Regions from separate parts of the Streptomyces sp. NPDC008317 genome, predicted to be linked through region 2. Evidence: riboswitches for the same ligand, from Rfam matches in the RefSeq annotation. Region 2 holds a riboswitch; the other holds the start of a gene.
What was found. Region 2 has a riboswitch for cobalamin ahead of ACFY9V_RS25605 (hypothetical protein). Riboswitches for the same ligand answer to the same signal wherever they lie in the genome.

Region 1 (4,981 bases), on a different contig from region 2:
GGCGGGGCTGAGCTTGGCGAGGTCGGACACGTCGGAGTGGAGGTCGACCTCCTCCACGGTCCAGGTGTTCTTGATCGCGTCGCGGTAGCGCTCGTAGAAGTCCGGGTAGCGCATCGGACGCAGGGTCAGCTCGAAGCCCGGGTCGAGCAGATTCTTGTCGGTGGACGTCATTACTGGCAGGCCTCGCAGGACTCGGGGTTCTCAAGGGAGCAGGCGATCGCGTCGGCGTCGGCGATCACCGGTACGGGGACGGGGGTGGCGGCCGTCTGCTGCTGGGCGCGGGCCGCGCGGGCGATCCGGGTCGCGGGCCGGGACCGCAGGTAGTACGTCGTCTTCAGGCCCTGCTTCCAGGCGTACGCGTACATCGAGCTGAGCTTGCCGATGGTGGGCGTCTCCAGGAACAGGTTCAGCGACTGGCTCTGGTCGAGGAACGGCGTACGCGCCGCCGCCATGTCGATCAGGCCGCGCTGCGGGATCTCCCACGCCGTGCGGTACAGCTCACGGATCTCGGCCGGAATCCAACTGAAGCCGTTCACCGAGCCGTTGGCCTCGCGCAGCGCCTCGCGGGACTGCGCGTCCCACACGCCGAGCCGCTTGAGGTCGGCGACCAGGTACGAGTTGACCTGGAGGAACTCACCCGACAGCGTCTCGCGCTTGAAGAGGTTGGAGACCTGCGGCTCGATGCACTCGTAGACACCGGCGATGGACGCGATGGTCGCGGTCGGCGCGATGGCCAGCAGCAGCGAATTGCGCATGCCGGTGGCCGCGATCCGGGCGCGCAGCGCCGTCCAGCGCTCCGGCCAGTTCAGCTCGGTCGCGTAGTGGTCGGGGTGCAGCACACCGCGGGCGGTACGGGTCTTGTCCCAGGCGGGCAGCGGGCCCTGCCGCTCGGCGAGGTCGCAGGACGCCTCGTACGCGGCGAGCATGATCCGCTCGGCGATCCGGGTGGACAGCTCGCGCGCCGCGGCCGAGTCGAAGGGCAGCCGCAGCTTGAAGAAGACGTCCTGAAGACCCATCACGCCCAGGCCCACCGGGCGCCACTTGGCGTTGGAGCGGCCCGCCTGCTCGGTCGGGTAGAAGTTGATGTCCACGACCCGGTCGAGGAAGGTCACCGCGGTCCTGACGGTCTCGTCGAGCCGCTCCCAGTCCATCTCGCCGCCCGCGCCGCCCCCCGGGGTGGCGAAGGCGCCCAGGTTCACCGAACCCAGGTTGCAGACCGCGGTCTCGCCGTCGTCGGTGACCTCAAGGATCTCGGTGCACAGATTCGAGGAGTGCACGGTACGGCCGGGCTCCGCCGTCTGGTTGGCCGTACGGTTCGAGGCGTCCTTGAAGGTGATCCAGCCGTTGCCGGTCTGCGCGAGGGTCCGCATCATCCGGCCGTACAGCTCGCGCGCCGGGATCGTGCGCTGCGCCAGGCCCTTGGCCTCGGCCCTGCGGTACGCGGCGTCGAAGTCGTCGCCCCACAGGTCGACCAGCTCCGGCACGTCGGACGGCGAGAACAGCGACCAGTCGGCGTCGGTCTCCACGCGGCGCATGAACTCGTCCGGGATCCAGTGCGCCAGGTTCAGATTGTGGGTGCGGCGCGCGTCCTCACCGGTGTTGTCGCGCAGTTCGAGGAACTCCTCGATGTCGGAGTGCCAGGTCTCCAGGTAGACCGCCGCGGCGCCCTTGCGACGGCCGCCCTGGTTGACCGCGGCCACCGACGCGTCCAGCGTCTTCAGGAACGGCACGATGCCGTTGGAGTGGCCGTTGGTGCCGCGGATCAGCGAACCGCGCGAGCGGATCCGGGAGTAGGACAGGCCGATCCCGCCCGCGTGCTTCGACAGCCGCGCCACCTGGTGGTAGCGGTCGTAGATCGAGTCCAGCTCGTCCAGCGGCGAGTCCAGCAGGTAGCAGGAGGACATCTGCGGGTGCCGGGTGCCGGAGTTGAACAGGGTGGGGGAGCTGGGCAGGTAGTCCAGCGCGCTCATCAGCCGGTAGAGCGAGGCGACTTCCTCGGCGGCGCGCACCGAGTCGTCCTCGGCGAGACCGCAGGCCACGCGGAGCATGAAGTGCTGCGGGGTCTCGATCACCTGACGGGTGATGGGGTGCCGCAGCAGGTAGCGGCTGTGCAGGGTGCGCAGGCCGAAGTAGCCGAAGCGGTCGTCCGCGCCGGCTGCCAGCGCCTCGTCCACCAGCGCGTCGAGCCGGGGCTTGTGCAGGGCCACGAAGGCGGCCGTGCGGTCGGCGATCAGGCCCTCGCGGTGCCCGACCGAGACGGACGCGGAGAACGACACCGCGCCCTGGCCCGCGGCCTCTTCGGCGATGGTCGAGGTCAGCAGCCGGGCGGCCAGCCGCGAGTACGCCGGGTCCTCGGAGATCAGGCCGGCCGCCGCCTCGGTGGCCAGGCTGTGCATCTCGGCCGCGTCGGAGGCGGCGTTACGGCCGCGCAGCGCGGCGGCGGCGACCCGGCCGGGGTCGGTGTCGGTCAGGTCGGCGGTGAGCCGCACCAGCGTACGCAGCAGGTCCGCGCCCGGGCCCTCGTCGGGACCGGCGGGAGGTCCGGGGAGAGGTCCGGAGGGGGGAGCCGAGGGAATCCGGGGGGCGACGGTGCGGAGTTCGGCTGAAGCGGGGTCTGCGGGCGCGATGGTCACGGTGGTGCTCTCTCCCTCGAACGCGGCGACGGCCAGGCGGGAGGAGCGGGTACGCGTGCGGAGGCGCACCCCTGCTCAGGCATGGGCGTGCCGCGACGCGTCCGCCGGCCCAATCCGCGAGGCCCGGACACAACTGCGCCCGTCGCTTGTGGGCGCTACGGGCGCGCTGGCGGCAGGTCCTCGGGCTGTGCGGGCGTACGCCCGCTCACCGTTGCGGGGCAGCGCCGGATTCGCACCGGCTTCCCCTGCTCGACAGCGAAGTTGAGCATACATGTAGTGCCGCGGTTCGCGTGGAAGCCCAGATGTTGTGTCGTGAGGGCGGGTCGCCGAGGTCGGCGCGCAAGCGCCGGAGGGGATTTTATTCCCTCCGGCGCCCTCAGATCCGCGGGGCCGCGACCGCTGTGAGGGCCGGTTCGCGGCCTGGTTCGCGGTCCGGTTCGCGGTCCGCGCGCGCGGCGCGTCTCGCGTGCGCCCGGCGTGTCGCCTCGGCCTCGCGGGCGGCGTCGGCCGCGCGGATCTGGCGGGTGATCCTGGCCTCGGCGCGCAGGCCCAGGACGGGGACGAAGGAGAGGATGAGGAGGAGGGCGGAGAGGGCTGCGATGTCCAGGAGAACGGTCATGGGTCAATCGTGCTCGCGCCGCTTACCCGCGAACAGTGGCAGGACCGCCGTACTACCGCGACATCCTGCCAAGTGGCATCCTCGGGAGCATGCTGAAGAACGTGGCCGCGGTACTGCTCGACGGTGTCCACCCCTTCGAACTCGGGGTGATCTGCGAGGTGTTCGGCCTCGACCGCAGCGAGGACGGGCTGCCCGTGTACGACTTCGCGGTGATCTCCGGCGAGGGCCCGACGCTGCGCACGCACGCCGGGTTCGAGCTGTCGGCCTCCTGCGACATGGACCGGCTGGACGAGGCGGACCTGATCGCCGTACCGGCCGGGGACTCGTACATCGACCGGGACTTCCCGCCGCAGGTGCTCACGGCGCTCAACCGGGCCGTGGAGCGCGGCGCGACGGTGCTCAGCGTGTGCTCGGGCGTCTTCGTGCTGGCCGCCTCCGGCATGCTCGACGACCGGCGCTGCGCCACGCACTGGCGGCACGCGGAACGCCTCGCGAGCCGGTACCCGCAGATCAAGGTCGAGTCGGACGTGCTGTACGTGGACGACGCGGGGGTGATCACCTCGGCCGGTACGGCCTCCGGCATCGACGCCTGCCTGCACCTGGTGCGCAAGGAGCAGGGCAGCGCCGTCGCCAACGGCATCGCCCGCCGCATGGTGGTGCCGCCGCACCGCGAGGGCGGCCAGGCGCAGTACGTGGACCGGCCGCTGCCGCGCGGGCAGAGCGACACCGTGGCCGGGGTGCTGTCCTGGATGGAACGGCACCTGGACCGCGAGGTGACCGTCGAGGAGCTGGCCGCCCGCGCCCACATGTCGCCGCGCACCTTCGCCCGCCGCTTCCAGCAGGAGACCGGCACCACCCCGTACCGCTGGCTGCTGGGTCAACGGGTGCTGCTGGCACGGGAGTTGCTGGAGGCCACCGACCACACCATGGACGCCGTCGCGCTCCGCGCGGGGTTCGGGAACGCGGCGACCATGCGGCATCACTTCGCCCGCTGGACGGGGACCACGCCACAGGGGTACCGGCGCACTTTCGCCTCGCGCTGAGGCGCGGGTCCCCAAGGCGCGGGCCGCACACCACAACGCGGCCTCGCGCCCCGGGACCCGCCCCCTCGCGCTCTACGCCGGTGCGGGAACCGCCTCCTTCGCCGCCTCCTCCGCCTCCACCACGTAGTCGCCCTTCGCCGTCTCGTCCACGCCGTCGGGGGCCTTGAAGGCGCGCAGGACCAGGGTGAGGACGACCGCGACCGCCGCGTTCAGGACGAACGCGGTGAGGCCGATGTAGCCGAGCTCGCCGATGCCGGGGATCTTCGCGGAGTTGCCGCCGAAGTGCGACTGGCTGGCGCTGGTCTGCTCGTACGCCTTCCACGTGCCGTACGCCATGCCCGCCGCCCAGCCGGCCAGCAGCGCCCAGCGGTGGAACCAGCGGGTGAACAGGCCGCCGACGATGGCCGGGACGGTCTGGAGAATCCAGATGCCGCCCAGGAGCTGGAAGTTGATCGCGACCGTCTTGTCCATCGACAGCACGAAGACGAGCGCGCCGACCTTGACCACCAGGGACGCGGCCTTGGAGACCTTGGTCTCCTGCGCGGGGGTGGCGTCCGGTTTGAACAGGTCCTTGTAGATGTTGCGGGTGAACAGGTTGGCCGCCGCGATCGACATGATCGCCGCCGGGACCAGCGCGCCGATGGCGATGGCGGCGAAGGCCACCCCGGCGAACCAGGAGGGGAACA
Region 2 (4,981 bases):
AAGCCGGTGTTCTGGCCCGCGCCGGACTCGTAGTAGTGGCCGTCCACGAGATTGCCGCGGTTGATGAGGTACGCGACGCCCTTGGCCAGGTCGGGGGTTGCCGCGGCCGGGGTGGTCGGTCCGGTCGTGGGCGGGGTGGTCGGCGCGGTCGTGGGCGGGGTCGTCGGCGCGGTGGTGGGGGGCGTCGTCGGCGGGCTCGTCGGGGTGTCGCCGTAGGTGAGGCTGCCGAGGTCGCTGGAGGTCACGGCGAGGACGGCGGCGGTCGAGGCGTACAGGTCCGGGTCGGTGCCGCCGGAGCCGTCGGAGGCGAAACCGCCGCCGTCGGTCTGCCGGGCGGCGAGCCAGGAGCGGGCGGCGGCGGCGCGGTCGGTCTGCGCCAGTACGGTCAGCGCCTGGGCCGCGGAGGAGGTCGTACCGGTGTCGCCGGAGGACGCCCCCTCGTACGCGAGGTAACCGCCGTCGGCGGACTGCGTCTTGGTGAGGTACGCCCGCGCCTTGTCCAGCACGTCGCCGGTACCGGGCAGGTGCTTGAGGGCGACGACGGCGTCGGCGGTCGAACCGGGATCGGACGTGCAGCGCTCGCCGGGCGAGAGCATCGAGCCGGAGAATCCGCCGTCGGCGCACTGCATCCCGGTGAGCCGGTCGACGGCGGGCCGCGGCACGGTGGCGCCGCCGCGGGCCAGCGCGAGCAGGGCGCGGGCCTGGGTGCCGGGCGAGAAAGCGCCGTGGAAGTCACCGGCCGCGGTGCAGTTGCCGAGGCTTCCGGCCGCCGCGCAGACGTTGTCCGTCAGGTCCTTGAGCAGGTCGTGGCCGCCGAAGGAGGTGGGGTCACCGCCCAGGATCTCGGTGAGCAGCGCCAGGTTGGCCGCCGCGGCCGGGCTCGGCACGGTGACCGTGGAGTCCGGGAGCAGGTAGTCGTCGGCGTGCGCCGTCAGAAAGGCGTCGATCGCGCGGATCGTGGCGTCGGGGCCGCCGGCCGCCGCGAGTGCGATGGCGGTGTTCGCGGTGGCGCCGAAGTCGGTGCCCCAGCCGTCGAAGACGTGGTCGCCGTCGGTGAGTTGCCTCGTCAGCCAGGTGGCCGCGGCCGCCGTGTCGGCCTGTCCGCCGGGACCGGTCGGGGGCGTGGTCGGCGGGGTGGTCGGCGGCGTGGTGGTGTCGTGGGCGCGGACGGAGTCCGGTGTGAACGAGGGACCGCCGGTGCTGCCGCCGATGTCGGTGGGGCCGAACACCCACGCCTCGACCTCGCCGTCCTGCGGGTGGTCGCCGAGCGCGCCGAGCGGGCTGTACGTCCAGGTGTCCTGTCCCGCGGGCGCGATCCAGAACGACCAGTACGCGTTCGCGGGCGGGGTCAGGACGCACGCCTCGTCGGCGGTCGTCGGGTACTGCGTGCCGCTGTCGAAGCCGTCGTTGCCGATCCGGCAGATGAAGCCGGGGCCGTCGTGCACGGTGCCGGTGGTGGTGAATCCGGCGTTGTGCAGCAGATTCATGCCCGTGGTGGGGTGCGCGTCGCAGCCGCGCAGCACCGGGCCGTTCCAGTGCCCGTAGTCCACCGCGACGATCGCCCCCGAGGTGGGTGTGCAGTCGCCGATCGGGTCCGCGCCCGCCGGGGTCGCCACCGAGACCAGTCCGGCCGTGAGGCTGCCGAAGGTCAGCGCCGCCGCGGTGAGCAGGACGACGATGCGCGGCCGTCTGTGACGGCGGCGCGGGACAAGACGAAGCACGGGTGGCCCCCCGGGTCGGCCGACGGGGAGGGCGGGCCGCGGAGGCGAGGCGGCCTGGCGGTTGACGCGGCCGTCCTGTCGTCCGTGCCGTAGTCCTCGACGGCGATCGTGACTTGCTGCTCAGCGCAGGTGATCCGGCTCGCCCGCCTCTCGGAGGGCCTACGGTTGCGGGTCAGCGCCGGACTTGGACCGGCTTCCCCTGGCTGCTGAATCGGAAATACGTTTCATAGCACCACGTCGGCGTGTGCCCCGTCAACGTGGCGGGCAGTTGCCTTCACCACTCCCCCGCGACCCTTACGTCACGCGCGTGCTGCGCTAGCCTCGGCTGGTCGCCGACTGGGGGAATCCGGTGAGAGTCCGGAGCTGACGCGCAACGGTAGGGGCCGCCTTTCGCGGTGGTCCGAGCCCGATCACCCGCTCGGAGACGCAGCACGTGCGGAAGCCTGACCACGCGTTCGGGCGGCGACCGCCTCGGCGCGGGCCGGTCGTGAGGACAGCCGTGTGCCGGGGCGCGAGGCGCCCCCTTCCAAGGAGAGTCCTCCACCCATGACCGTTCCTGTGACCGTGCCCTCCCGCACCGCCCGGCGCCGGGCACTCGCCGTCGCCGTACCGCTGGCGGCCGGAGCCCTGCTGTTCTCCGCGACCGCGCCCGCGCGGGCGACCTCGACCCCGGCGCAGATCGCCACGTCCAAGGCGAACGGCGTCGCCTATCTGAAGTCGCTTCAGGCCGCCGACGGCTCGTACGCGGGCGGCGGTCTGTCCAACGAGTGGGCGTTCAGCGCCTTCGCCGCCGCGGGCACCGCGGCGGCCGACGTCTCTCCCGGCGGCGACACCACGAAGAACGCCAGGACCGTCTACCGGAATCTGCTGGCCACCGCCGCGTGGCCGTCCGCGTCGCCGGTGGTGACGGACTACGAGCGCGGCGCGCTCAACGCGTACGCGGCGGGCATCGATCCGGCCCGCGTCGGCACCGGCCGCAATCTGATCGCGGACATCGCCTCGTACTGGCAGCCCGCCTCGCCCGGCTACTTCGGGCCGCCCGCCAACTTCAACGGCACCGTCTTCGGGCTGCTGGCGCTGGCCGGGGCGAAGACGCAATCGGGCGGGCAGCGCGTGCCGCAGGCCCTGCTCGACGCGTCGGTGGCGGTCGTGCGCGCCAACGAGCACACCGACGGCGGCTGGAACTTCTCGAAGGCAGCGGGCGATCCGACACAGCTCGGCGCCGCGAGCGACATCGACATGACCGGCGCGACCCTGGCGTCGCTGTGCTCGGCCGGGGTGCCCAACACCGACACGGCCGTCGTCGCGGGCAAGAACTTCCTCAAGGGCAAACTCGTCAACGCCACCGGCGCCTTCACCTCGATGTTCGGCGCGAACACCGACTCCAACGGCTGGGCCGTCTCCGGCCTGAACGCCTGCGGATTCAACGCGCAGGGCACGGACTTCACCACCGCGGCGCGCAAGACGCCGGTCGACTTCCTGCTCGCCCAGCAGTTCAGTCCGGGCGGCGGCTTCCGCTACCTGCCCACCGACACGAGCCCGTCGGCGTACGCCTCGATCGACGCGGTCCGCGCGGTCGCGGGCGGCGGCTTCACCGCCACTCCCCCGGCCCCGGTCACTCCCGGCGCGCCCACCTGGGCCGCCACCACCGACTTCACCAGCGGCTCCACCAGCAAGCTCGCGCTCGTCGTGGACAACGGCGGCGGTTCGCTGAAGGTGTGCTCGGTGCCGGTCGCGGCGACCGGTACGTCCACGACGCTCGGTACGGTCCTGGACGCGGCGGCGTCGTCCGCGACGCCCGGCGGCTGCGTCACCGCCGTCACGCCCGCCACCGGCACGGGCACGGTCACGGCGCTCAACGGCACCGTCAACTCCGGTACGGCGACGTGGAAGTCGAGCCTGGACGGCTCGGCGCCGATCGCCGCCTCGCGCGGCACGACCGTCCACCTCGGTGACACGGTCTACCTGCGGTACGGGAGCTGACCGGCTCCCGCCAGCGGGCGCGCTTCCGCGGCGGTGACCGGTTCCGCCGGTTCGACGCCGTGGAGCGCGTGGGCCAGGACTTCGGCGCCGCGCACGACGCGGGGTCCCGGCCGGTTGAAGTAGGCGGGTCCGTCCAGGACCCACACGCGCCCGTCGCGCACGGCGGGCAGGTCGGCCCATGAGGGGTGGCCGGTCAGCAGGCCGGCCTCCTTCAGGGTGCGCTCGGGCGGGAAGCCGCACGGCAGCAGCACGACCGCTTCCGGCGCGGCTTCCCGCAGCGCGGTCCACTCCATGGGCGCGGTGTGCTCGCCCGGTCGCGCGAGCAGGGGTTCGCCGCCCGCGCAGCGGATCTGTTCCGGGACCCAGTGCCCCGCGGGCCACAGCGGGTCCAGCCATTCGATGGCGGCCACCCGCGGCCGGGGGCGGCCCGCCACCCGCTCCCGTACCGCCGCCAGCCGCTCCTCCAGCTCCGCCGTCCTGCGGGCCGCGGCCTCGGGAACGCCCAGCACGTCACCGACCTGGCGCACGCAGGCGAGTACGTCGGGCAGGGTCTTCGGCTCCAGGCTGATCACGCGCGGTCCTTCGCCGTCCAGCACGCGTACGGAGTCGGTGACCGCGCCGTAGGAGACGGCGCAGACCTGGCAGAGGTCCTGTGTGAGGACCACGTCGGGCGCCAACTCGGCGAGCAGCGCGGCGTCCAGGGTGTAGAGGGACGAGCCCCGGTGCGCGGCGCCGCCGACGGCCCGCGAGATCTCCCGGCTGCTGAGCGCGTCCGGGTCGAATTCCGCGCCGGTCACCACCGGTACGTCGGCGACCACCTCCGGCGGCCAGTCGCACTCATGGGTACGGCCCACGAGGGCGTCGCCGAGGCCGAGTTCGACGACGATGTCGGTCGCGGCGGGGAGCAGGGAGACGATGCGCATACGGGGAACGGTAGCCGGGGGGCGGGCGGGGGCTCGCGCGGCCGAGGGGAAGCGGAGGACAGGGACAAGGCCGGGTGCCACGGGTTGATCGTGGCACCCGGCCTTGGTTCAGGGGGATTCAGCGGGGTTCAGGGTCTGCGGCGAGAGGCGTTCAGCCCCGGGGTCCGTGCCCGGCGGAGCCCACGGTCAGCGGTCCGATCGCCAGGCTCGGCCGCCCGCTGGTGCCGTGCACCGCGCCTGCCGGGACCCGGACCGTCACCTCGCCGTTGCCGCGCGGGGTGACGGTGAACGTCCAGGTCGTGCCCGCCGCGCCGACGCCGTTGGCGGTGAGGCCGGTGACGGTGCCGTTGGACA

Region 1: another riboswitch for cobalamin. It lies ahead of ACFY9V_RS15775 (ribonucleoside-diphosphate reductase subunit alpha); the one in region 2 lies ahead of ACFY9V_RS25605 (hypothetical protein).

What each region holds. Positions count from the first base shown of each region.
Region 1 covers NZ_JBIBFQ010000004.1:559,309-564,289, reverse strand. Annotated here, with positions in the region: gene ACFY9V_RS15780 (ribonucleotide-diphosphate reductase subunit beta) at 1-171, opposite strand, end outside; gene ACFY9V_RS15775 (ribonucleoside-diphosphate reductase subunit alpha) at 171-2,576, opposite strand; cobalamin riboswitch at 2,787-2,932, opposite strand; gene ACFY9V_RS15770 (hypothetical protein) at 3,010-3,252, opposite strand; gene ACFY9V_RS15765 (helix-turn-helix domain-containing protein) at 3,342-4,295, shown strand; gene mctP (monocarboxylate uptake permease MctP) at 4,368-4,981, opposite strand, start outside.
Region 2 covers NZ_JBIBFQ010000008.1:209,924-214,904, reverse strand. Annotated here, with positions in the region: gene ACFY9V_RS25610 (prenyltransferase/squalene oxidase repeat-containing protein) at 1-1,721, opposite strand, end outside; cobalamin riboswitch at 1,828-1,961, opposite strand; cobalamin riboswitch at 2,012-2,158, shown strand; gene ACFY9V_RS25605 (hypothetical protein) at 2,268-3,704, shown strand; gene ACFY9V_RS25600 (ABC transporter substrate-binding protein) at 3,683-4,627, opposite strand; gene ACFY9V_RS25595 (family 78 glycoside hydrolase catalytic domain) at 4,779-4,981, opposite strand, start outside.